Regions from separate parts of the Thauera mechernichensis genome, predicted to be linked through region 1. Evidence: predicted binding sites of a transcription regulator. Region 1 holds the regulator's gene; each other region holds the start of a gene.
What was found. Region 1 encodes sigma-54, which starts transcription at its own class of promoters, with help from an activator protein. Its sites were predicted from a motif close to TGGCACGCTTNCTGCTNA; they were not measured.
Positions count from the first base shown of each region.

Region 2: a site for sigma-54 is predicted at 1,483-1,500, ahead of P7F68_RS12815 (PEP-CTERM sorting domain-containing protein). Genes of this name have one in related genera too.
Region 3: a site for sigma-54 is predicted at 2,538-2,555, ahead of cydP (cytochrome oxidase putative small subunit CydP). Genes of this name have one in related genera too.
Region 4: a site for sigma-54 is predicted at 3,210-3,227, ahead of P7F68_RS01060 (CmpA/NrtA family ABC transporter substrate-binding protein). Genes of this name have one in related genera too.

Region 1 covers NZ_JARQZE010000003.1:185,949-191,076, forward strand. The annotation lists gene recA (recombinase RecA) at 1-788, shown strand, start outside; gene recX (recombination regulator RecX) at 805-1,254, shown strand; gene lptB (LPS export ABC transporter ATP-binding protein) at 1,241-1,963, shown strand; gene P7F68_RS05875 (RNA polymerase factor sigma-54) at 1,986-3,452, shown strand; gene hpf (ribosome hibernation-promoting factor, HPF/YfiA family) at 3,470-3,793, shown strand; gene ptsN (PTS IIA-like nitrogen regulatory protein PtsN) at 3,930-4,415, shown strand; gene hprK (HPr(Ser) kinase/phosphatase) at 4,384-5,128, shown strand, end outside.
Region 2 covers NZ_JARQZE010000008.1:153,525-158,652, forward strand. The annotation lists gene gcvA (transcriptional regulator GcvA) at 1-608, shown strand, start outside; gene P7F68_RS12815 (PEP-CTERM sorting domain-containing protein) at 677-1,339, opposite strand; gene P7F68_RS12820 (LysE family transporter) at 1,545-2,234, opposite strand; gene P7F68_RS12825 (SIR2 family NAD-dependent protein deacylase) at 2,384-3,229, shown strand; gene P7F68_RS12830 (bacteriohemerythrin) at 3,303-3,737, opposite strand; gene P7F68_RS12835 (DUF938 domain-containing protein) at 3,879-4,487, opposite strand; gene P7F68_RS12840 (CaiB/BaiF CoA transferase family protein) at 4,614-5,128, shown strand, end outside.
Region 3 covers NZ_JARQZE010000002.1:130,826-135,953, forward strand. The annotation lists gene cydB (cytochrome d ubiquinol oxidase subunit II) at 1-744, opposite strand, end outside; gene P7F68_RS03505 (cytochrome ubiquinol oxidase subunit I) at 761-2,323, opposite strand; gene cydP (cytochrome oxidase putative small subunit CydP) at 2,313-2,510, opposite strand; gene P7F68_RS03515 (SulP family inorganic anion transporter) at 2,855-4,597, opposite strand; gene P7F68_RS03520 (MBL fold metallo-hydrolase) at 4,610-5,128, opposite strand, start outside.
Region 4 covers NZ_JARQZE010000001.1:202,832-207,959, forward strand. The annotation lists gene P7F68_RS01050 (ABC transporter ATP-binding protein) at 1-828, opposite strand, end outside; gene ntrB (nitrate ABC transporter permease) at 836-1,696, opposite strand; gene P7F68_RS01060 (CmpA/NrtA family ABC transporter substrate-binding protein) at 1,748-3,055, opposite strand; gene P7F68_RS01065 (nitrate regulatory protein) at 3,405-4,676, opposite strand; gene P7F68_RS01070 (dihydroorotate dehydrogenase) at 4,793-5,128, opposite strand, start outside.

The DNA of each region.
Region 1 (5,128 bases):
AGATGCAGAAGCTGGGCGGCACGGCAGCCTTCATTGACGCCGAGCACGCGCTCGACGTCGGCTACGCGGAGAAGCTTGGCGTCAATATCCAGGACCTGCTTATCTCGCAGCCCGACACCGGCGAGCAGGCGCTCGAGATCGCCGACATGCTGGTGCGCTCCGGCGGCGTGGACGTGGTCGTCGTCGACTCGGTCGCCGCGCTCACCCCCAAGGCCGAGATCGAGGGCGAGATGGGCGACCAGCTCCCCGGCCTGCAGGCGCGCCTGATGTCGCAAGCGCTACGCAAGCTCACCGCCAACATCAAGCGCACCAACACGCTGGTGATCTTCATCAACCAGATCCGCATGAAGATCGGCGTCATGTTCGGTAGCCCGGAGACCACCACGGGCGGCAATGCACTCAAGTTCTATGCCTCCGTGCGCATGGACATCCGCCGCACCGGCACGATCAAGAAGGGCGACGAGGTGGTCGGCTCCGAAACCCGAGTCAAGGTCGTCAAGAACAAGGTCTCGCCCCCCTTCAAGGAAGCCCACTTCGACATCCTCTACGGCGAAGGCATCTCGCGCGAGGGCGAGATCATCGATCTGGGCGTGACACACAAGATCGTCGACAAGTCCGGCGCCTGGTATGCCTACCAGGGCGACAAGATCGGCCAGGGCAAGGACAACTCACGCGAATTCCTGCGTGCGAATCCGACGCTTGCGCGCGAAATCGAAAACAAGGTCCGCGTCGCCGTCGGCCTGCCCGAACTGCCGCCAGCGGCACCGGCAACGGCCACGGAAAGCTGAGCCTAGCCAGGACACCATGGGCGCCCCCAGCCTGCGCGAACGCGCGCTTCGCCATCTTGCCCGCCGCGACCACTCGCGCGCGGAGCTGGCGCGCAAGCTGGCCGCCCACGGCGAGGCCGACGAGGTGCAGGCAGTGATCGAGCGCATGGGCGAGCTCGGCCTGCAGTCCGACAGCCGCTACGCCGAAGCCTACGTGCGCACCCGTGCCAACCGCTTCGGCGGCAGCCGCCTGCGCAGCGAGCTGACGCGGCGCGGGATCGACCGTGAACTGATCGAGGCAACACTCGCCACGGAGTGCGTAGAATCGGAACTGGAGCGTGCCCGCGCAGTGCTGCGCAGCCGCTTCCAGGCGGCCCCGGCGGATGCGCGCGAATGGGCGCGCCAGGCCCGTTTCCTGCAAACCCGCGGCTTTGCACCCGAACTGATCCGCAAGCTGCTGAAAGAACCCCGCGATGAGTCTGCTTAAGGTCTCCAGCCTGCAAAAGCGCTACAAGGCGCGCACCGTGGTCCACGACGTCGGCTTCGAGGTCGGTTCGGGCGAGGTCGTCGGCCTGCTCGGCCCCAACGGCGCCGGCAAGACCACCTGTTTCTACATGATCGTAGGCTTGGTCCGTGCCGACGGCGGCCAGATCAACCTCGACGGCACCGACCTCACCCACCTGCCGATCCACGCCCGTGCGCGTCTGGGCCTGTCCTACCTGCCGCAGGAGATGAGCGTCTTCCGCAAGCTCACCGTGGCCGAAAACATCCGTGCCGTGCTCGAGCTCCAGGGGCTCGATGCGCACCAGGTGAAGACCCGGCTCGACGAACTGCTGCTCGAGCTTGGCATCAACCACCTGCGCGACAACACCGCCGTCTCACTCTCCGGCGGCGAGCGCCGACGTTGCGAGATCGCGCGCGCACTTGCAACCGACCCGCGCCTGATCCTCCTCGACGAACCCTTCGCAGGGGTCGACCCGATCGCGGTCATCGACATCCAGAAGATCATCCGCTTCCTCAAGGAGCGCGGCATCGGCGTGCTGATCACGGACCACAACGTGCGCGAGACGCTCGGCATCTGCGATCGTGCGTACATCATCAGCGAGGGCCGGGTACTGGCAAGCGGCGAACCGGCCGAGATCATCGACAACGAAAGGGTGCGCCAGGTTTACCTGGGCGAGCATTTCCGCCTGTGAATCCGCGCGCGCGTCGACAGCGATGAAACCAAGCCTCCAGCTCAAGCTCTCCCAGCACCTTACCCTGACGCCGCAGCTGCAGCAGTCGATCAAGCTGCTGCAGCTGTCGACCATCGAGCTGAACCAGGAGATCGAGCGCTTCCTGCTCGAGAACCCGATGCTCGAGCGCAGCGACGGCGACGGTGTCGAGTTCGTACCACCGCTACCACCGGGCAGCCCCCCCGAGCACGAGGCCAGACAGCAACAGGCAAACACCCCCGAGGCGCCAGCCAGCGCTGCGGACAGCGAGGCCGGCGACCATGCCGACCATGGCAGCGCCGACGAAGGCATGGACTGGTCCAATGTCGGCAGCGGCGCATCGAGCCGCAGCGAGGACGACGACGACGTCGATTACCAGGAACTGCAGGCGGCTGGCGTCTCCCTGCGTGACCATCTCGACCAGCAGGTGTCGCTGTCGCCGCTGTCAGACCGCGACCGCGCCCTCGTGCGCTTCATCATCGAAGCCTTGGATGACGACGGCTACCTTCACCAGCCGCTCGATGAGCTCCTCGAACTGCTTCCGGACGACGCCGACGTCGATGTCGATGACCTGAACATCGCGCTGCGCCACGTACAGAACCTCGAGCCCGCAGGCATCGGCGCGCGCAGCCCCAGCGAATGCCTGTCGCTGCAGCTCCGTACCCTGCCGGCTTCGGCGACGCGCACGCTCGCGCTCGAGATCGTCGACAAGCACCTCGAGCTGCTCGCCGAGCGCAACTTCGTCAAGCTCAAGAAGCTGACCGGCTGCGACGACGAAGCCCTGCGCGCCGCCCATGCCCTGATCTGCAGCCTCGACCCCCACCCCGGCTCGCGTTACTCGAACGCCGAGACGCGCTACGTACTGCCGGATGTGGTCGTACGCAAGCTGCGCGGGCGGTGGACGGTCAGCCTGAACCAGGAGGCAATGCCGCGTCTGCGCATCAACCGCCTGTATGCCAGCCTGCTGCAGCAGAACCGCGGCCAGGGTGGCGGCCTGAGCGGACAGTTGCAGGAGGCACGCTGGCTGATCAAGAACGTGCAGCAGCGCTTCGACACCATCCTCCGGGTGTCCCAGGCCATCGTTGACCAGCAGAGGCAGTTCTTCGATCATGGGGAGGTGGCAATGCGACCACTCACCCTCCGGGAGATCGCGGACCAACTCGAGCTGCACGAGTCCACCGTGTCGCGCGTGACCACGCAGAAGTACATGGCGAGTCCGCGCGGGGTGTTCGAACTCAAGTATTTCTTCGGTAGTCACGTCGCCACCGACACCGGTGGAGCGGCCTCGTCCACGGCGATTCGCGCGCTGATTCGCCAACTGGTCGACGCCGAGGACAGCAAGAAACCGCTGTCCGACGCCAAGATTGCCGAAGTCCTTGGCCAGCAGGGTATCGTGGTCGCACGGCGCACGATCGCCAAGTATCGCGAATCCCTCAATATCCCGCCGGTCAGCCTGCGCAAATCCATCTGACAAAAACAGGAGTCAACATGAATCTCAACATCACCGGGCGCCACGTCGAAGTCACTCCGGCCATTCGCGACTACGTCACCTCCAAGCTTGATCGCGTCATCCGTCACTTCGACAACGTCACCAGTGTCGCGGTGATCCTCTCGGTCGAGAAGCTCAAGCAGAAGGCCGAGGTCACCCTGCACGTGCGCGGCAAGGACATCTTCGTCGAAAGCGATGATGCCGACCTGTACGCGGCCATCGACGCGATGACCGACAAGCTCGACCGCCAGGTGCAGAAGTACAAGCAGAAACTGGCCGACCACAACCACGAGACGATCAAGCACCAGGCCCCCGAAGCCTGACGCTTTCGTTTCAGCCCCACGTCCGGGGTATGGTTATAATGCGCCCGTTTCCAAGACGCGGCGCCAGCATGCCCCGGGACGGCCGGTCGCACCCTGCGACCGGAATGCCTGCGATATTGCGCGAACCCTCCAGCGAATGAGCCTGATATCCCAACTCCTGCCACTGTCCAATGTGGTGGTCGACCTCGACGCGAGCAGCAAGAAGCGCGTCTTCGAGCAGGCGGGCCTGCTGTTCGAAAACAATCAGGGCATCGGGCGCAGCACCGTGTTCGACAGCCTGTTCGCGAGGGAGCGCCTCGGCTCCACTGGCCTCGGCCAGGGCATTGCGATTCCGCACGGGCGCATCAAGGGTCTCAAGGAGGCGGCAGGTGCGTTCCTGCGCCTTGCGAGCCCGGTGCAGTTCGACTCGCCCGATGGCCGCCCGGTGAACATGTTGTTCGTGCTGCTGGTCCCCGAGCAAGCCAACGAGACCCACCTGCAACTGCTCTCCGAGCTGGCTCAGATGTTCAGCGACCGCGGCTTCCGCGAAGCGCTGCAAGCCGCGCCGGATGCGGACCATATCCACCAGATGTTCATGAACTGGGGCGCCGATGCGGCAGACCAGCGTCGCGCGGCTGTATGAGGCGCATCGCGACAACCTGCAGCTGAACCACATCAGCGGCAACCTCGGCGCGAGCCTCGCGGTCGCCGAGGACCGCATGTGGCCGGCCGATCTCGTCGGCCACCTCAACCTCATCCACCCCACACGGCTGCAGGTCATGGGCGCGGCGGAGCTCGAATGGGCGCGCCGCCAGTCAAACGACAAGGTTGCTCACCACCTCAACGAGATCTGCTCCGCGCACCCGCCAGCCCTGATCGTCGCCGACGGCTGCGAAGTTCCCAATATCGTGCATGGGGTTTGCGTGGCACACGACGTCGCACTGTTCAGCGCAGCCCACCCATCGGCAAGCGTGATCGACCAGTTGCGGCTCTACCTGTCGCGCGAGCTGGCGGAGAAGACCTCGCTGCACGGCGTGTTCATGGATGTGCTCGGACTGGGCGTACTGATCACCGGCGACTCGGGTGCAGGCAAATCGGAGCTCGCGCTGGAGCTCATTTCCCGCGGTCACGGCCTGGTGGCCGATGACGTCGTCGAACTGTCGCGCATCGCTCCCACCGTACTCGAGGGGCGCAGCCCCGAGATGCTGCAGGACTTCATCGAAGTGCGCGGCCTGGGCATTCTCAACATCCGCACCATCTTCGGTGAAACGGCGTGCCGCCGGAAGATGCGCCTGCGCCTGATCTGCCACCTCGAGCGCCGCCAGCCGGGCCCCGGCGATCCCAGCCGCCTGCCCT
Region 2 (5,128 bases), on a different contig from region 1:
ACTCCACCCCCAGCTTTGCCACCCAGTGGCTGATGCCGCGGCTGGCTCGCTTCAGCTCGCTGAACCCGGACGTCGACGTGCGGCTCAACGCATCGACCGACGCGGTCGACCTCGTCTCGGGAGCGGTCGACATCGACATCCGCTACGGCATGCGCCGCCTGCAGCCGGCAGGCACCATGGTGCTGAGCTTCCCCGCCGAGACCATCGTGCCGCTGTGTGCGCCCGCGCTGCTCGAGGGCGAACACCCCATCCGCAGCCCCGAGGACCTCGCCCTCCACACGCTGATCCATAGCGAGGTCTGCCTGGTGAGCTGGCGCGACTGGATGCGCCAGCACCGCAAAGTCAAGCTCGACATCTCACGCGGCCTGCGCTTTGACCGCTCGTTCATGGCCATCAGCGCTGCAGTGGACGGTTTGGGCGTGTGCCTGGAGAGCCTGCTGCTGGTGCAACGCGAACTGGAAACCGGCCGCCTCGTCGCACCCTTTGGCCTGGCTGGCCCCAAGGTGCAGGGCTACACCTTCAACCTGCTCAAGTCGCGCGCCGAGCTGCCCAAGATCCGCAGCTTCCAGGAATGGCTCTTCGATGAATTGGACGCCCCACGGCGCTGAAGCCAGCCAACGCCTTTCGGGGCTGCAGCGGAGACGCGCGGGCGAGCGCGCCCCCGCCGGCTAAGGCATCAGACGTTCAGGGGTGCCGGACGCCTGCGCATCGCACCCAATCCGAGCACGCCAATCGCAAGGCATGCGAGCGTGCCGGGCTCGGGCACAGTCGAAACGCCAACCGCCCGCGCAACCAAGGTGAAGTCGAACCTGCTGGGGAAGAAGTCGCCCACGTAGTCCGTACCTGTCATCGACAAGGTCGTACCATTGAATGTACCGGCATAGCTGCCGAAGGCCCCCATCGACCAGCAGCCCCCGGTAGACGGAAACCATGTGCACGGATTCTCGTTGGCCACGAAATCCTCGCCCGAGAGCACGGCGAAGTAAGTCGGGAAGTCAAACCCGAGTGCAGACGCACCACCACTCTCGATCACCGGCGTCTCAAAGCGGATCTGCTGCCGCTCATAGCCGTCGGGCGGAAAGAGGGATGTGGTCACGAACACGGTCTCCTGCTGGAGCTTGAAGCTGCCGGAGAGCGCGAAGGTCTGCGGCGGCGGCAAGACACCGCAGTTGCCGTCCGGGTCGCAGAGCGGAAAGCCCCCCGGACTGTAAGTGACCGAACTCTGACTCGCGTCGATCTCGAGCACGAGGGCGTGCGCCAGGGTGGGCATCGCCCCGAGCGTGACCGTGGTGAGCACGGACGCAACGGCGACCCGTGCGGTGCTGGGCAGGAGGTTCATGTGTGCAAGGCCTCTCATGAAATTAGCATCGAATGACACCGAATCCACCCCCTCGGGTGAAGCACGGCGCGACGACACATAATGCAAATTTCATTCCCGGCGCATCTGCACGACACATGCCTTTGTATTAAATGAATTATGGATAAGCTGAAACCATAACCATGGCATGGGATGTAAATAAATCCGACACCCACCCCTCCAGCCGTTAAGGCCCCGGTGCCGCATGCCCGGCGCGCCGGACGGTCGCCAGCAGCAGTGCCGCCGCCACGAACAGGCCGCCGAAACTGCGGTTGAGCAGACGCTGCTGATGCGGCTCGCGCAGCAGGCGCAGCACGCGCGCGGCGAGGCCGGTATAGCCTGCCATGACGACCAGGTCGACCGTGATCATGGTGGCTGCGAGGATCAGGTATTGCGCCAGCAGCGGACGCGCCGGGTCGAGGAACTGCGGCAACACCGCGAGGATGAACACGATCGCCTTCGGATTGCTGGCATTGACGATGAAGCCTCTCATCACCAGCGGCCATGGCCGCCCATGAGCGGCATCGCCCGACTCGACCGCCACCGCCGCGGGCGGTGCCACCCACTGCTTCCAGCCCAGGTACACCAGATAGGCGACGCCGAACCACTTGATGACCGAGAAGGCAAGCTCGGACGCAGCCAGCACCGCCCCCAAGCCAGTGGCGACAATGCCGATCTGGAGCACCAGCGCAAGCTGCAGCCCAAGGGCATTCCAGTAACCGCGGCGGAAGCCGTAGTTCAGGCCGGAAGACATTGACGCCACGGCGCCCGCGCCAGGGCTGAGGCTGATGACCCAGCAGGCAACGAGGAAGGAGATCCAGGTATCGAGCAGCATCGGGAAGGTATCCAGGCAGTTGCAGCGCACACAAGCCGCCATGTTAATCCGCCTCTGCGCCGATGCATGGCCCTGTGTGCGTTACAGGCAGATGAATCGCCACAGCCATGCGGCAACCAGGCCACGGCGCATGCGCCTGCCTGCCCCGGCGCCCACCGCAAGCCCCACAATGGCGCCTCGTGGAGAAAACGATGGAAACAGACTGGACAGAGGAGTTCTCCCGCTGCGCGGACCTGATCGCGCAGGCAGACGGCCTGCTGATCACCGCTGGCGCGGGGCTGGGGGTCGACTCAGGCCTACCGGATTTTCGCGGCAGCGGCGGATTGTGGCGCGCCTACCCGGCGCTTGGCCGCGCTCGCCTGCAGTTCGCCGAGATCGCAAACCCGGCCGCCTTCCGCACCCACCCACGGCTGGCCTGGGGCTTCTACGGCCACCGCTTGCGGCTATACCGACAAACCACACCGGGGCCCGCCTTCGGCATCCTGAAGTCGATCGCAAGCCAACTGCCTGCTGGCGCCCGCATCTTCACCAGCAACGTCGACGGCCACTTCCAGAAGGCGGGTTTCGACCCACGGCACATCGTCGAGTGCCACGGCTCGATTCATCACCTGCAATGCATGACAGGCTGCCGGGGCAAGGTGTGGCCGGCCGACGACTTCGAGCCCGAGGTTGACGAGGCAGCCTGCCTGCTCCTCAACGCGGCTCCCGTCTGCCCCTGGTGCAAGGGCCTTGCGCGACCGAACATCCTGATGTTCGGCGACGCCGACTGGATCGACACCCGGACGCAGCACCAATACGCTCGCTACGCCAGCTGGCGCAGCTCACTCGACCGGCTGCTGGTGATCGAGATCGGCGCAGGCACGGCCGTGCCATCCGTACGCCTGTTCGGCGAACAACAGGGAACACCCCTCATCCGCATCAACCCCGACGATGCTTCGACCGCCGCCGACCGCGGCGTATCCCTGCCGATGAGCGGGATCGCCGCCCTGCGCGGAATCGAGGCCGCGCTGCGGACGCGGGGTTTCCTGGCGGACTGACCGCAACGCACCAGCCCCCCGCCACAGCGTCACCGCGCCATCCGAGTGCCGAAGACCCGCACCGCGCGGCGTGTCAGAACACCTTGGATTTCTTGAACAACGGCACGAGCTGCATGTCGGATTTCATCACATGGTCCACCAACCAGTGGCGCAGGAAGTTGGTGAGCTCCTGGCTTCGGTCGCGCAGTCCTTCCGGACCGACGGCTGGATCGTCGAGCAAAACCTCGATGCTGTTGACCAGCACATCAAGCTCGCGCAGCAGTTGGCGATGCGCCTGCCTGTGCTCGTCGAACTGGATGTAGCCCCAGGCGATCTGGATGCGCTCCTCGCGCTCGAAGTGCCCCGCCGCATACCGCCTGAGCTCCTCGAGCGCCATCTCGATATGCGGCCGGTTCTCTGGAAAGCGCAATACGAGCTCGACGGTGTTGATCAGCAGGATCAGATAACGATGGTCGGCGTCGATCTCGTCGTGGCCGATGGCCATTTGTGGACGCCAGAAGATGGGCATGATGCGTTGCCTTTGGATCACATGAAGGAGCGCAGCAGCGGATGCAGGGATCCGAGTGCAGGGGCCGCATGATGACAGCCTCGCGCCCAACCCGAAAGCGGCGAACAGGCAGCGCCCCCGCGGCTCGTGGCCCCCGCCCCCTCAACCACGGCGAAACACAAGGCTGAAATTGTTGGCTGGCATGTCGACCACCTCGGCCAACCGAAACCCGCAGCGCAGGGCCTCGGACTCAACCGCCTCGAGGTCGCGCACGGCAAAGCGTGGATCGACGCTGCGCAGCCATCCGTCGAAGTCGGCGTTGCTCGGCGCGGTGTGGGCGCCGCCGCGGCGATAGGGACCATAGCAGTACACGACCCCGCCCGCAGGCAAGACCGCGGCAGCCGCGGCAAACAATGCGGGCGTGCTTTCCCAGGGCGAGTAATGCAGGACGTTGATCGCCACGACGGCGTCCGCGGCGTCGACTGGCCAGGGCATGGTGGCCAGGTCGAAGCACAGGGGTGGCAACAGGTTGGCCAGCGCACTGTGGCCTCGCCAGTCCGCGATCGACGCCAGGGCTGCAGGATCGGCCTCGCTCGGCTGCCAGCGCAGCGCGGGCAGATGGCGGGCGAAATGCACGGCGTGCTCGCCCGTGCCGCTGCCGAGTTCGAGCACCAGCCCCTCGGCCGGCAACACGCGTTGCAGCACGGCGAGGATGGGGTTGGCGTTGCGGGCGACTGAGGGTGAATACTGACGGCGGTCGAAGGTCGGCATGGGGCGCGGCGGGTCATGATGAGGGGAGCGCCGATTATCGCCCGCCGGGCACCTGCTGACAGATTCACTGACGCTGGCGCCAAGGCGGGGATAATGACGCACTTGCCTCCACTGTCCAGCTCCGCCATGACCACCCCCACCAGACCCCTCGCCGGCCTCAAGGTCGTCGAACTCGGCTCCCTCATCGCCGGCCCCTTCGCCGCCCGCATCATGGGAGAGTTCGGCGCCGAGGTGATCAAGATCGAATCGCCCGACGGTGGCGACCCGCTGCGCAAATGGCGCAAGCTCTACGAGGGCACCTCGCTGTGGTGGTACCTGCAGTCGCGCAACAAGAAGTCGGTGACCGCCAACCTCAAGCACCCGGACGGGCTCGAAGTGGTGCGCCGACTGGTGGCCGAGGCCGACATCGTGGTCGAGAACTTCCGCCCTGGCGTACTCGAGAAGCTGGGCCTGGGCTGGGAGACGCTCTCGGCACTCAACCCCGGGCTGGTCATGCTGCGCCTGTCGGGCTTCGGCCAGAGCGGGCCGATGGCTCAGCAGCCGGGCTTCGGCGCGATCGGCGAGTCGATGGGCGGGCTGCGCTACGTCACCGGCTTCCCCGACCGCCCCCCGGTGAAGACGGGGATCTCGATCGGCGATTC
Region 3 (5,128 bases), on a different contig from region 1:
CGTCTTGGCGAGTGGGTTGGGCAGCGCCGCGGTGTCCACCGCAGAGGTGATGGCGTAGCCGAAGCCGCCGTTGGCGATCCACAGTCCTGCGGCGGTGAAGCCGACCAGCATCAGCGTGCCGAAGATCAGCGCGGCGGTGATCGAACGGCGCTGGATGTCGCCCTCGGTGCGGTGTGCGAGGTAGATCGCGCCGTGGAAGGTGATCATCGCCGTGCTCACCACGCCGGCGAGCAGCGCAAAGGGGTTGAGCAGGCCCCAGAAACTGCCGGTGTAGTGGGATACCAGGGTGTCGTCGAAGTGGAAGGGCACGCCTTGCAGCAGGTTGCCGAAGGCCACGCCGAAGATCAGCGGCGGCACTGCACCGCCGATGAAGAGCCCCCAGTCCCAGGTGCTGCGCCAGGCGGCGTTGTGGATCTTGCTGCGGTAGTCGAAGCCCACCGGGCGGAAGAAGAGCGCCCACAACACCGCCAGCATCGCCCAGTAGAAGCCCGAGAAGGCTGTGGCATAGACGATCGGCCAGGCGGCGAAGATGGCACCGCCGCCGGTGATGAACCACACCTGGTTGCCGTCCCAGTGCGGGCCGACGGTGTTGATGACGACGCGGCGCTCCTCGTCGTTCTGGCCGACGAAGGGCAGCAGCGTGCCCACGCCCATGTCGTGGCCGTCCATGATGGCGAAGCCGACGAGCAGCACGCCCACCAGCAGCCACCAGATGATTTTGAGGGTGGGGTAGTCGAGGATCATGATGTGCGCTCCGGGATCAGGCATGGGCGTGCTGGGTTTCGTTCATGTAGCGGCCGGTACCCAGGCTACCGGGGCCCTGGCGGGCGAACTTGATCATCAGAACCATCTCGACGATCAGCAGCAGGGTGTAGAAACCGACGAAGCCGGCGAGCGAGCCGTACAGGCTTTCCACCGTCAGCGTGGACACCGAGAGGTGGGTGGGCAGCACGCCGTAGATCGTCCACGGCTGGCGGCCGTACTCGGCCACGAACCAGCCCATCTCGCAGGCCAGCCACGGCATCGGCAGGAACCACAGCGCCCACTTGAGCAGCCACGGCCGCTGGGCGAAGTCGCCCTTGATCGAGTACCACAGCGCCAGGCCGAACAGCGCCAGCATCGCGAAGCCCAACGCCACCATGATGCGGAAGGTCCAGAACAGCGGCGCCACCTTGGGCAGGGTGTCGCGCGCGGCGCGGTCGATCAGCTCGGGGGTGACGTCGTCCATCGACACCACGTACTTCTTCAGCAACAGGCCGAAGCCGAGGTCGGCCTTGACCTTGTCGAAGGCCTCACGCAGTGCAGCGTCCTGCGGGTTCTTGCGCAGCGCCTCGAGCAGCTTCACCGCCTCAACGCCCACCGTCACGCGCTCGCGATTCAGTGCATAGATCTGGTTGAGACCGGGCAGCTCCTTGTCGAGCGAGCGCGTGCCGATCAGGCCCATCACCCAGGGGATGTGGATCGCGAAGTCGTTCTTCATCTCGGCTTCGTTGGGCACGGCGATGACGTTGAAGCTGGCCGGCGCGGGCTCGGTCTCCCACATCGCCTCCATCGCGGCGAGCTTGGTCTGCTGCGCTTCGCCCAGGGCGTAGCCGGATTCGTCGCCGAGCACGATCACCGAGCAGATCGAGGCGAAGCCGAAGGCCGCCGCGATGCGGAACGAGCGCTTGGCGAACTCCACGTCGCGCCCGCGCAGCAGGTACCAGGCCGAGATCGACAGCACGAACATGGCGCCGGTCACGTAGCCCGCCGACACCGTATGCACGAACTTGCCCTGTGCCACCGGGTTGAACACCACCGCCCAGAAGTCGGTGAGCTCCATGCGCATCGTCTCGTAACTGAACTCGGAACCCACCGGGTTCTGCATCCAGCCGTTGGCGATCAGGATCCACAGCGCCGACAGGTTGGTGCCCACCGCCATCAGGATCGTCACCAGCAGGTGCTGCTGGCGCGACAGGCGGTCCCAGCCGAAGAAGAACAGGCCGATGAAGGTCGACTCGAGGAAGAAGGCCATCAGCCCCTCGATTGCCAGCGGTGCGCCGAAGATGTCGCCCACGTAGTGCGAGTAGTAGGCCCAATTGGTGCCGAACTGGAACTCCAGCGTGATGCCGGTGGTGACGCCCAGTGCGAAGTTGATGCCGAAGAGCTTGCCCCAGAAGCGGGTCATGTCCTTGTAGATCGTCTTGCCGGTCATGACATAGACGCTTTCCATGATGACCAGCATCCACACCATGCCGAGCGTGAGCGGCACGAAGAGGAAGTGGTACATCGCCGTGGCTGCGAACTGCAGCCGCGACAGGTCGACGAGTTGCTCACTGACCATGGGTTTCTCCAGGAGGTGGTCGATGCGATGGCGGAGTTGAGCGGGAAACCTGTGCGGCCATGGTCGAGCTGTCGACCGATACGCGTGCGTCGCGGATGAAGGCCCACCACAGCGCCGTGATCAGCGCGAGCTTGATCAGTACGACGACGACGAGATGGCGCAGCAGGCCTTGATCTGGCAGGTTCATGCGGAACTCCCTTTGATAAGGGGTTGCTTATCAAGTCCCGTGCCAGCGTCGCCGAATGGGCTGGATTTGAGTTGAATCAAGGCACTTGCGGGTAGATCCCTTGCTCAGGGGAGAGGGCTGTCACTGCTGCTGTCTGCAGATGTGGCAGTTCGTGCACCCTGGAAGTGTCAAAGTGGCAGCGATGGAAGGTTGTGCGCCAGAGCGCGGCGTCACGGAACGCTGTCAGCACTTGTGCCTGCTCGCGGGGCGTGGAGAAGCCCGCAGTGGCGCACGATCACGCGCGCGACGCCAGCTAGGCGGACGCAGGCCGCAGTGGCTGCGTCACGGCCTGCATTGCGCCCGCGTCAGTGGGCGCTGCAACAGTTTCTGGCGAGGGTGTTGAAGGCTTCGGCCTGGGTCATGAAGATGCGGCCCGACAGCCACGCTGTCACCCCGGTCCGGTCCAGGCGGTCCCGCACCGGACCTTTCAGTTCCGAGAAATGCAGCTGCAGGCCCTTGGCGCGCAGTTCGCGATCTAGCTGCATCAGGACCTCTAGGCCGGTGAGGTCGATGCCATTGACCCCGCTCATCATCAGCACCACGTGGCGCAGGTTCGGGCGGCGCGCCAGGGCAGACGACAGCGTCTCGGAGATCCAGCGTGAGTTGGTGAACACCAGACTCTCATCGACCCGGATCGACAGGACCTCGGGCAGCGTCTCTACCTCGAAGCGATTGACGTTGCGGAATACGTCGGTGCCGGCCAGGCGCCCGACCTCGGTCCAGTGGGGGCGGGCGGTGCGCTGCAGCAGCAGGCCGATGGCGCCAACCACACCGGCGAGCAAAGCCTCCTCCACGCCCACCGTCAGTGTCAGCACCGCTACCATCAGCATCAGGGCGAACTCGGTGCGCGAGTAGCGCCACGCCAGCACGAAGGGCGCGAAATCCACCAGCGACAGCACGGCAATGACGATGGTCGCCGCGAGCACCGCGCGCGGCAGGTAATGCAGCACGTCGCCCAGCAGCGCGATTGCGAGCGCAAGGAAGAGCGCGGTCCATACGCCGGCCATGCGCGTGCGCGCGCCGGCGTCGAAGTTGACGATGCTGCGCGCGAAGCCGCCGGTAACCGGCATGCCGCCGGACACGCTGGCCGCGGCGTTGGCCGCCGCCAGGCCGAAGAGTTCGCGCCGGGGCGACACCTTCTCGCCGCGGCGTGCGCCGAGGGCCTCGGCGACGGCGAGGCTCTCGACATACGCCACCAGTCCCAGCAGTACCGCAGGGGCAAGCAGCTCCCGCCACACCGGCAACGGCGCCGTCCACGGCATCGGGAATACCAGGCCCTCGCCAAGGCTGACGGCGCCGGACAGGGCGACTCCCTCGTTCAACCGCGGGAAGCCGGCGACCCAGGCGATCGAAGCCGCGACCACGACGATGGGCGCGGTACGCGCCAGCAGCTGGGCGGTCCGGGGCCTGAAACCCAGGCCTTGCAGCACGGGGCTGCCGTGCCGGCGCAGGGCCCACAGCATCGCCAGCGCCAGCAGGCCGATGAGTGCGGTGGTCATATGGGGCAGTGGATGACTGGCGTCCGCGAGCGACTGCCACAGTGCGAGCACCGTGCTGCCGCCGGCCTGCACCCCCAGCAGTGCGGGGAGCTGGCCGATCGCGATCACCAGCGCGGCACCGGTGATGAAGCCGTGCAGCACCGGCGTGCCGAGCAGCGCCGCCAGCGTCTCGAGGCGGAACAGCGCGGCGATGAGAAACACCGCCGCCATCTCCAGCGCCAGTACCAGTGCCGCCAGGTGCGGCGTGATCTGATGCGCGGCGGCGACGCCGCCGACCGCCTGCGCCGTCATCATCGCCAGCACCGCCACCGGCCCCACGGCGAGGCTGCTGCTGGAGCCGAAGGCGGCGTAGGCGACGATCGGCAGCAGGCTCGCCATCACGCCGACCACCGGCGGCAGGCCGGCAAGCATGGCGTAGGCCAGGCTCTGCGGTACCAGCAGGATGGTGACGATCACTGCCGCGATCAGGTCGTCGCTGAGTGCACCGAGCCGGTAGTCGTGCCAGCGCGCGAGCAGGGTGCGGGGGGCGGCGGCCGTCGTCGTGGGCATAGGATGGCGTGCCTAAAGCAGATCGATCGGTATCTTCAGGTAATGCACGCCGTTGTCCTCGGCCGGTGGTAGCTTGCCCGCACGCACATTGACCTGGATCGCCGGCAGGAGCAGCGTCGGCATGGCCAGCGTACGGTCGCGCGCGGTGCGCATGGCGACGAAGTCGGCCTCGGTCACGCCGTCATGGACGTGAATGTTCTTCGCCCTCTGCTCTGCGACCGTTGTTTCCCACACCGGGGCGCGGTCGTCGGGCGGATAGTCGTGGCACAGGTGCAGCCGCGTCTCGGGTGGCAGCGAGAGCACCTTGCGGATCGAGCGGAACAGCGTGGCTGCATCTCCGCCGGGGAAGTCGCAGCGCGCGGTGCCGTAGTCGGGCATGAACAGGGTGTCGCCGACGAAGGCGTCCGGTCCGACGATGTAGGTGAGGCAGGCCGGCGTATGGCCAGGGGTGTGCATCACCTCGACGTCCAGCTCACCAATGCGGAAGCGCTCGCCGTCCTCGAACAGGTGGTCGAACTCGGCGCCGTAGGT
Region 4 (5,128 bases), on a different contig from region 1:
CGCCGCCCCGCGCGCACGGGCGTTGGCAATGGGCTCGACCTTGCGCTGCTTCTCGTAGAGGAAGCTCAGCACCTCGTGGCGGTAGTGGGTGTAGCGTGGATCATCGGCAAGCGCCAGGCGGTCGCGCGGGCGCGGCAGGTCGATGTCGAGCACCTGCCCGATGGTGGCCGAGGGGCCGTTGGTCATCATCACGATACGGTCGGACAGCAGCACCGCCTCGTCCACATCGTGGGTGATCATCATCACCGTGTTCTGCAGCTCGGACTGAATGCGCATGACTTCGTCCTGGAGGTGGGCACGGGTGAGGGCATCAAGCGCGCCGAAAGGTTCGTCCAGCAGCAGCACCTTGGGCTCCATCGCCAGCGCACGGGCAATGCCCACGCGCTGCTTCATGCCGCCGGAGATCTCCGCGGGCAGGCGGTCGAGCGCGTGGCTCATGCTCACCATGTCGAGGTTGTGCAGGATCCAGTCGCGCTGCTCGGCCGCGCTGCGCTTGCCCTTGAAGATCTTCTGCACCGCGATCTCGACGTTCTGATACACCGTCAGCCAGGGCAGCAGCGAGTGGTTCTGGAACACCAGGGCGCGGTCCGGCCCCGGCGAGTTGACCTCGCGGCCATCGACGATGACGCCGCCCGAGGTGGCGCGCAGCAGGCCGGCGACGATGTTGAGCACGGTCGACTTGCCGCAGCCGGAATGGCCGATCAGCGAAATGTATTCGCCGCGCTGGACGTCGAGATTGACGTCCCGGAGGACAGGGTTGGTGACGCCGCCACGGCTGAAGTCCATGTCGACGCGGGAGATGCTGAGATAGGGCTGGCTCATGATCATAGGCTCCTTAAGCGGGACTGGTGCCACGGGTGACGCGCTTGCCGACCCAGGCGACCATGCGGTCGAGCAGGAAGCCGACGATGCCGACATAGACGAGGGCGAGGATGATGTCGCTGACCAGCGACGAGTTCCACGCATCCCAGATGAAGAAGCCGATGCCCACGCCGCCGATCAGCATCTCGGCGGCGATGATCGCCAGCCAGGACAGGCCGACCCCGATGCGCAGCCCGGAAAAGATGTAGGGCGCGGCCGCCGGCAGCATGATCTTCCAGAAGTACTCGACGCCATTGAGGCGGATGACGCGGGCGACGTTGCGGTAGTCCTCGGGGATGTTCCTGATGCCCACCGAGGTGTTGATGATGATCGGCCAGATCGCGGTGATGAAGATCACGAAGATGGCCGACGGGTTGCTGTCCTGGAAGCCGGCCAGCGAGATCGGCAGCCAGGCCAGCGGCGGCACCGTGCGCAGCACCTGGAACAGCGGATCGAGCCCGCGCAGCGCCCAGGTCGATTGCCCCACCAGCACGCCAAGACTCACCCCGGCCACCACCGCCAGCAGGTAGCCATAGGCCACGCGCTCGAGGCTGGCGAGGATCTGCCAGGCCAGGCCGACATCATTGCCGCCGTTGTCGAAAAAGGGCTGGGTGATGAGTTCCCAGGTCTCGTTGACCACCTGGCTGGGTGCAGGCAGCGCCGCGCCGGGACGCGAGCACAGCAGCTCCCACACCGCGCACAGCAGGCCGATGACGACCAGCGGTGGCAGGACGTGGTTCATGAAGTGGCTGTAGGCCGCACCGGCGCGCACGCGCAGCATGGAGGGCGGCGCGCTGGCCTGCGCCGGGGCGGCGATGGAATGGGTGTTGTCCATGACGGGCTCCTGTGGATGTCAGGCCTGTGTCCAGGCCCGGTCGGTTCGGTCTCAGCTGCGCACGGTCTTGATGGCGAGGCTGTCGAGGTAGGCCATCGGGTTCTCGGGGTCGAACACCTTGCCGTCGAAGAAGGTTTCCAGCCCGCGCGAGGTCGATGCCGGAATGTCGCTCGCCGCCACGCCCAGCTCCTGCGCGGCCTGGCGCCACAGGTCCTCGCGGTTCACCTTGCCCACCCAGGCCTTCATGTCGAAGTCGCGCGGCAGGTAGCCCCAGCGGATGTTCTCGGTGAGGAACCACAGGTCGTGGCTCTGGAAGGGGTAGGAGGCCTGGTCCTTCCAGTAACGCATCTGCTGCGGGCTGTTCTCGACCACGCGACCGGTGCCGTAATCGAAGTCGCCGCGCATGCGGTCGACGATGTCCTCGAAGGGGGCGTTGATCCAGCGCCGCTTGGCACAGATGCGCGCCACTTCCTCACGGTTGGCCGGGTCTTCGCAGAACATCTGCGCCTCCATCACCGCCTTGATCAGCGCCTTGGTCGAGTTCGGATGTGCGTCGACATAATCGGCGCGCATGGCGAAGGCCTTCTCGGGGTGGTTGTGCCACAACTCGCCGGTGGTGTTGGCGGTGTAGCCGATGCCCTGGTTGATGAGCTGGCGGTTCCACGGCTCGCACACGCAGAAGGTGTCCATGCTGCCGACCTTCATGTTGGCCACCATCTGCGCCGGCGGCACGACGATGGTCGAGATGTCGCGCGTGGGGTCGATGCCGCCGGCGGCCAGCCAGTAGCGGATCCACATGTCGTGGGTGCCGCCGGGGAAGGTCATCGCCGCATTGACCGCCTTGCCGCTGGCGCGCTTGGCGGCGAGCGCGTCCTTGAACACGGTGGTGTCGGTGCCGACCTTGAGATCCTTGTACTCGTTGCCCACCGAGATGCACTGCCCGGCCAGGTTCAGGCGGGCAAGGATGTACATCGGCACCTGCACGTTGTTGGCCGTCATCGCCCCGCTGCTGATCAGGTAGGGCATGGGGGTGAGGATGTGGGCGCCGTCGATGCCGTTGCGCTGCGAGCCCAGCACCAGGTTGTCGCGCGTGGTGCCCCAGGACGACTGCTTGAGCACCTCGACCTCGGTCATGCCGTGCTTGGCGAAGAAGCCCTTCTCGTCGGCGACGAAGAGCGGCGCGGCGTCGGTGAGCGCGATGAAGCCGAGCTTGGCCTTCTTTGTCTCGAGCGCGCCCCCCGCAGCCCGCGCCGTACCTGTCCACAGTCCGCCCATCATCGCTGCGCCGCCGAGCGCCATGGCACCGCGGATGAAGTGACGACGACTGACCGCTGCCTGCTTGATTGTCTTGCTGCCCATGATCGACTCCTGACTATGAACCACTGAAAGCAACAAGGCGCCCATCCCTGCCCAATTGGTATTGGCAATGGATGGACGCCTTTGTCCGGGATGCGACAGCCGCCGGGCTGCGCCTTGAGTCTCGAACCGCCTTTGGTTTCGCCTCGATCAAGCTATTGCAGGACTCGTGCCAGCTCTGGAATAAGGCCCCTATCTTTTTTAAATCATGGACTTGAAGCAAGACTAATGGAGTGCCGAGTCATACATCCACGCACTGCTGCAGTGCAACAGATGGACATGGCGCACAGCCGCAGTGCGTTGCGCACCACGAGTACCCCCGCAGGCCGGACGCCTTACGCAACACGCAGGTTCAGCTACGCGGCGGAAGCAGGTCGGACATCGCCAGCACGGCCTGGGCCACATCCACCAGACGCCGCCCCTGGTTCATCGCGGTCCGGCGCAGCAGGCGATAGGCCTCATCCTCGGCCAGGCCCTGGTGCCGCATCAGCTCCCCCTTGGCGCGCTCGATGAGCTTGCGCTCGTCGAGCGCAGTGCGTACCGCAGCCAGCTCGTCGTTCATCGCTTGCAGACGCTGCGCCTGCGCATGCAAGGCATCTACAATCGAACGCCGCAGGCGCGGCCCGAGGGCCTCCACCCCATCCTCCGTGGGCAGCACACCGCTCGGCGACACCGGCTCGGGCTGTGCTGCGAGTGCGCGCAACAGGCTTTGCGGATCGTCCGGATCGGCCTGCAAGGCGGCGATGCGCTGCAGGCAGGCGGCGCGCAAGCCCTGCGCAAGCGCCGCCTCGGTGTCACGAATCAGCTCCAGGCGCTGCGAGCAGCAGGCGAACCAGGCCTGTGCCTGCGCGGGATCGAGCATCGCGCCCTGGGCGGCAGCCAGCAACCTGCGCCGCATGCGTTCGAGTTCGCCCATCGGCATCGCGGCCTTGGCCTGAGCCCAGGTGCCGAGCAGTTCAGTCGGACAGAAGGCCTCGAAGCGCTCGAGGCAGGCCTCCTGGGCATCGATCAGGTGGAGCAGGTCCTGGCCGCCAGCGGCCGCCGTGCTCGCAGCCGCCGCACCCGCCGCGAACGCCGCGGCGCCGGCCGCACGCTCCTGACCTGCATGCTCCTTGCCTTGCATGAGGTTGAACAGCGCCACCAGCAAGCGTGACACTGCCGGATCGGCCGCGACATCGGCCGCCTCGAACACGAGCGCCAGCAAGGCTGCAACCATGCGGTTGAAACGCAGCGTGGCATCTGCGGCCTTGCAGCGCCGGGCAGCGACCTCTGCACGCAGTTCGGCCAAGCCGTCGAGCGCATGCAGCGCCACCGCAATCCGCGTGAACAGCCTTGCACCACCGGGCACTGCCACGATGGGCGCATCCTGTCCGCCCTCGACCTGAGCGAGCCAGCTGCGCAGTGCGGCCTCTGCTTGGGCGCTGAGGGCAACGCAGGCTTCGCGCTGGGAGACGAACACCTCGCCACCGGAAGCCAGGAACAGGTTGGAAGCGCCACGCTCGCCCTGCAGCCGATGCACGAGTTCGCTCACGGCCTGGACGAGGTCGCAACTGCGGGCAAGGTGTTCGAGGTCGTGGATCTCGCACTGTCGGGCAGCGGCGAGGAAGGCAAGCGTCGAGTTCATGAGCGGTTCCAGCAAAGGGCTGTTGGCAGGCCAGAAGGCGGAGAGACTACAAGCAACAACCGTGCAATGCACGCGTCACGCCCGGCCATACCCGCACGCGACAGCCGCCGCCGACCTCAGCCTTGCGCGCAAGACCCCGTACAGGCGCCCTGCCAACGCCCCCGCCGCACACCCAGCCCGGCGATGCCCAGGCTCAGGGACAGCGCACGTCGCGGCGCAGCGATCAGGGCGCGATGCACCTGCACCAGGTCGGCTCCCGCAGCCAGACGCGCAGCCGCCTCGCGCACAGAGCCGATACCCCCCACGCTGATCAGGGCCGTGCGCTCGCCCACTTCCGCAGCGACCCTGGCGATGCGAAGCGCCGCTGGCATCGAATCCCCTTCAGCCGACAGCAGAAGGCCATCCGCACCCGCGTCGATCAATTGGTGTGCCCAGCGCACGCCCCCCGCAGC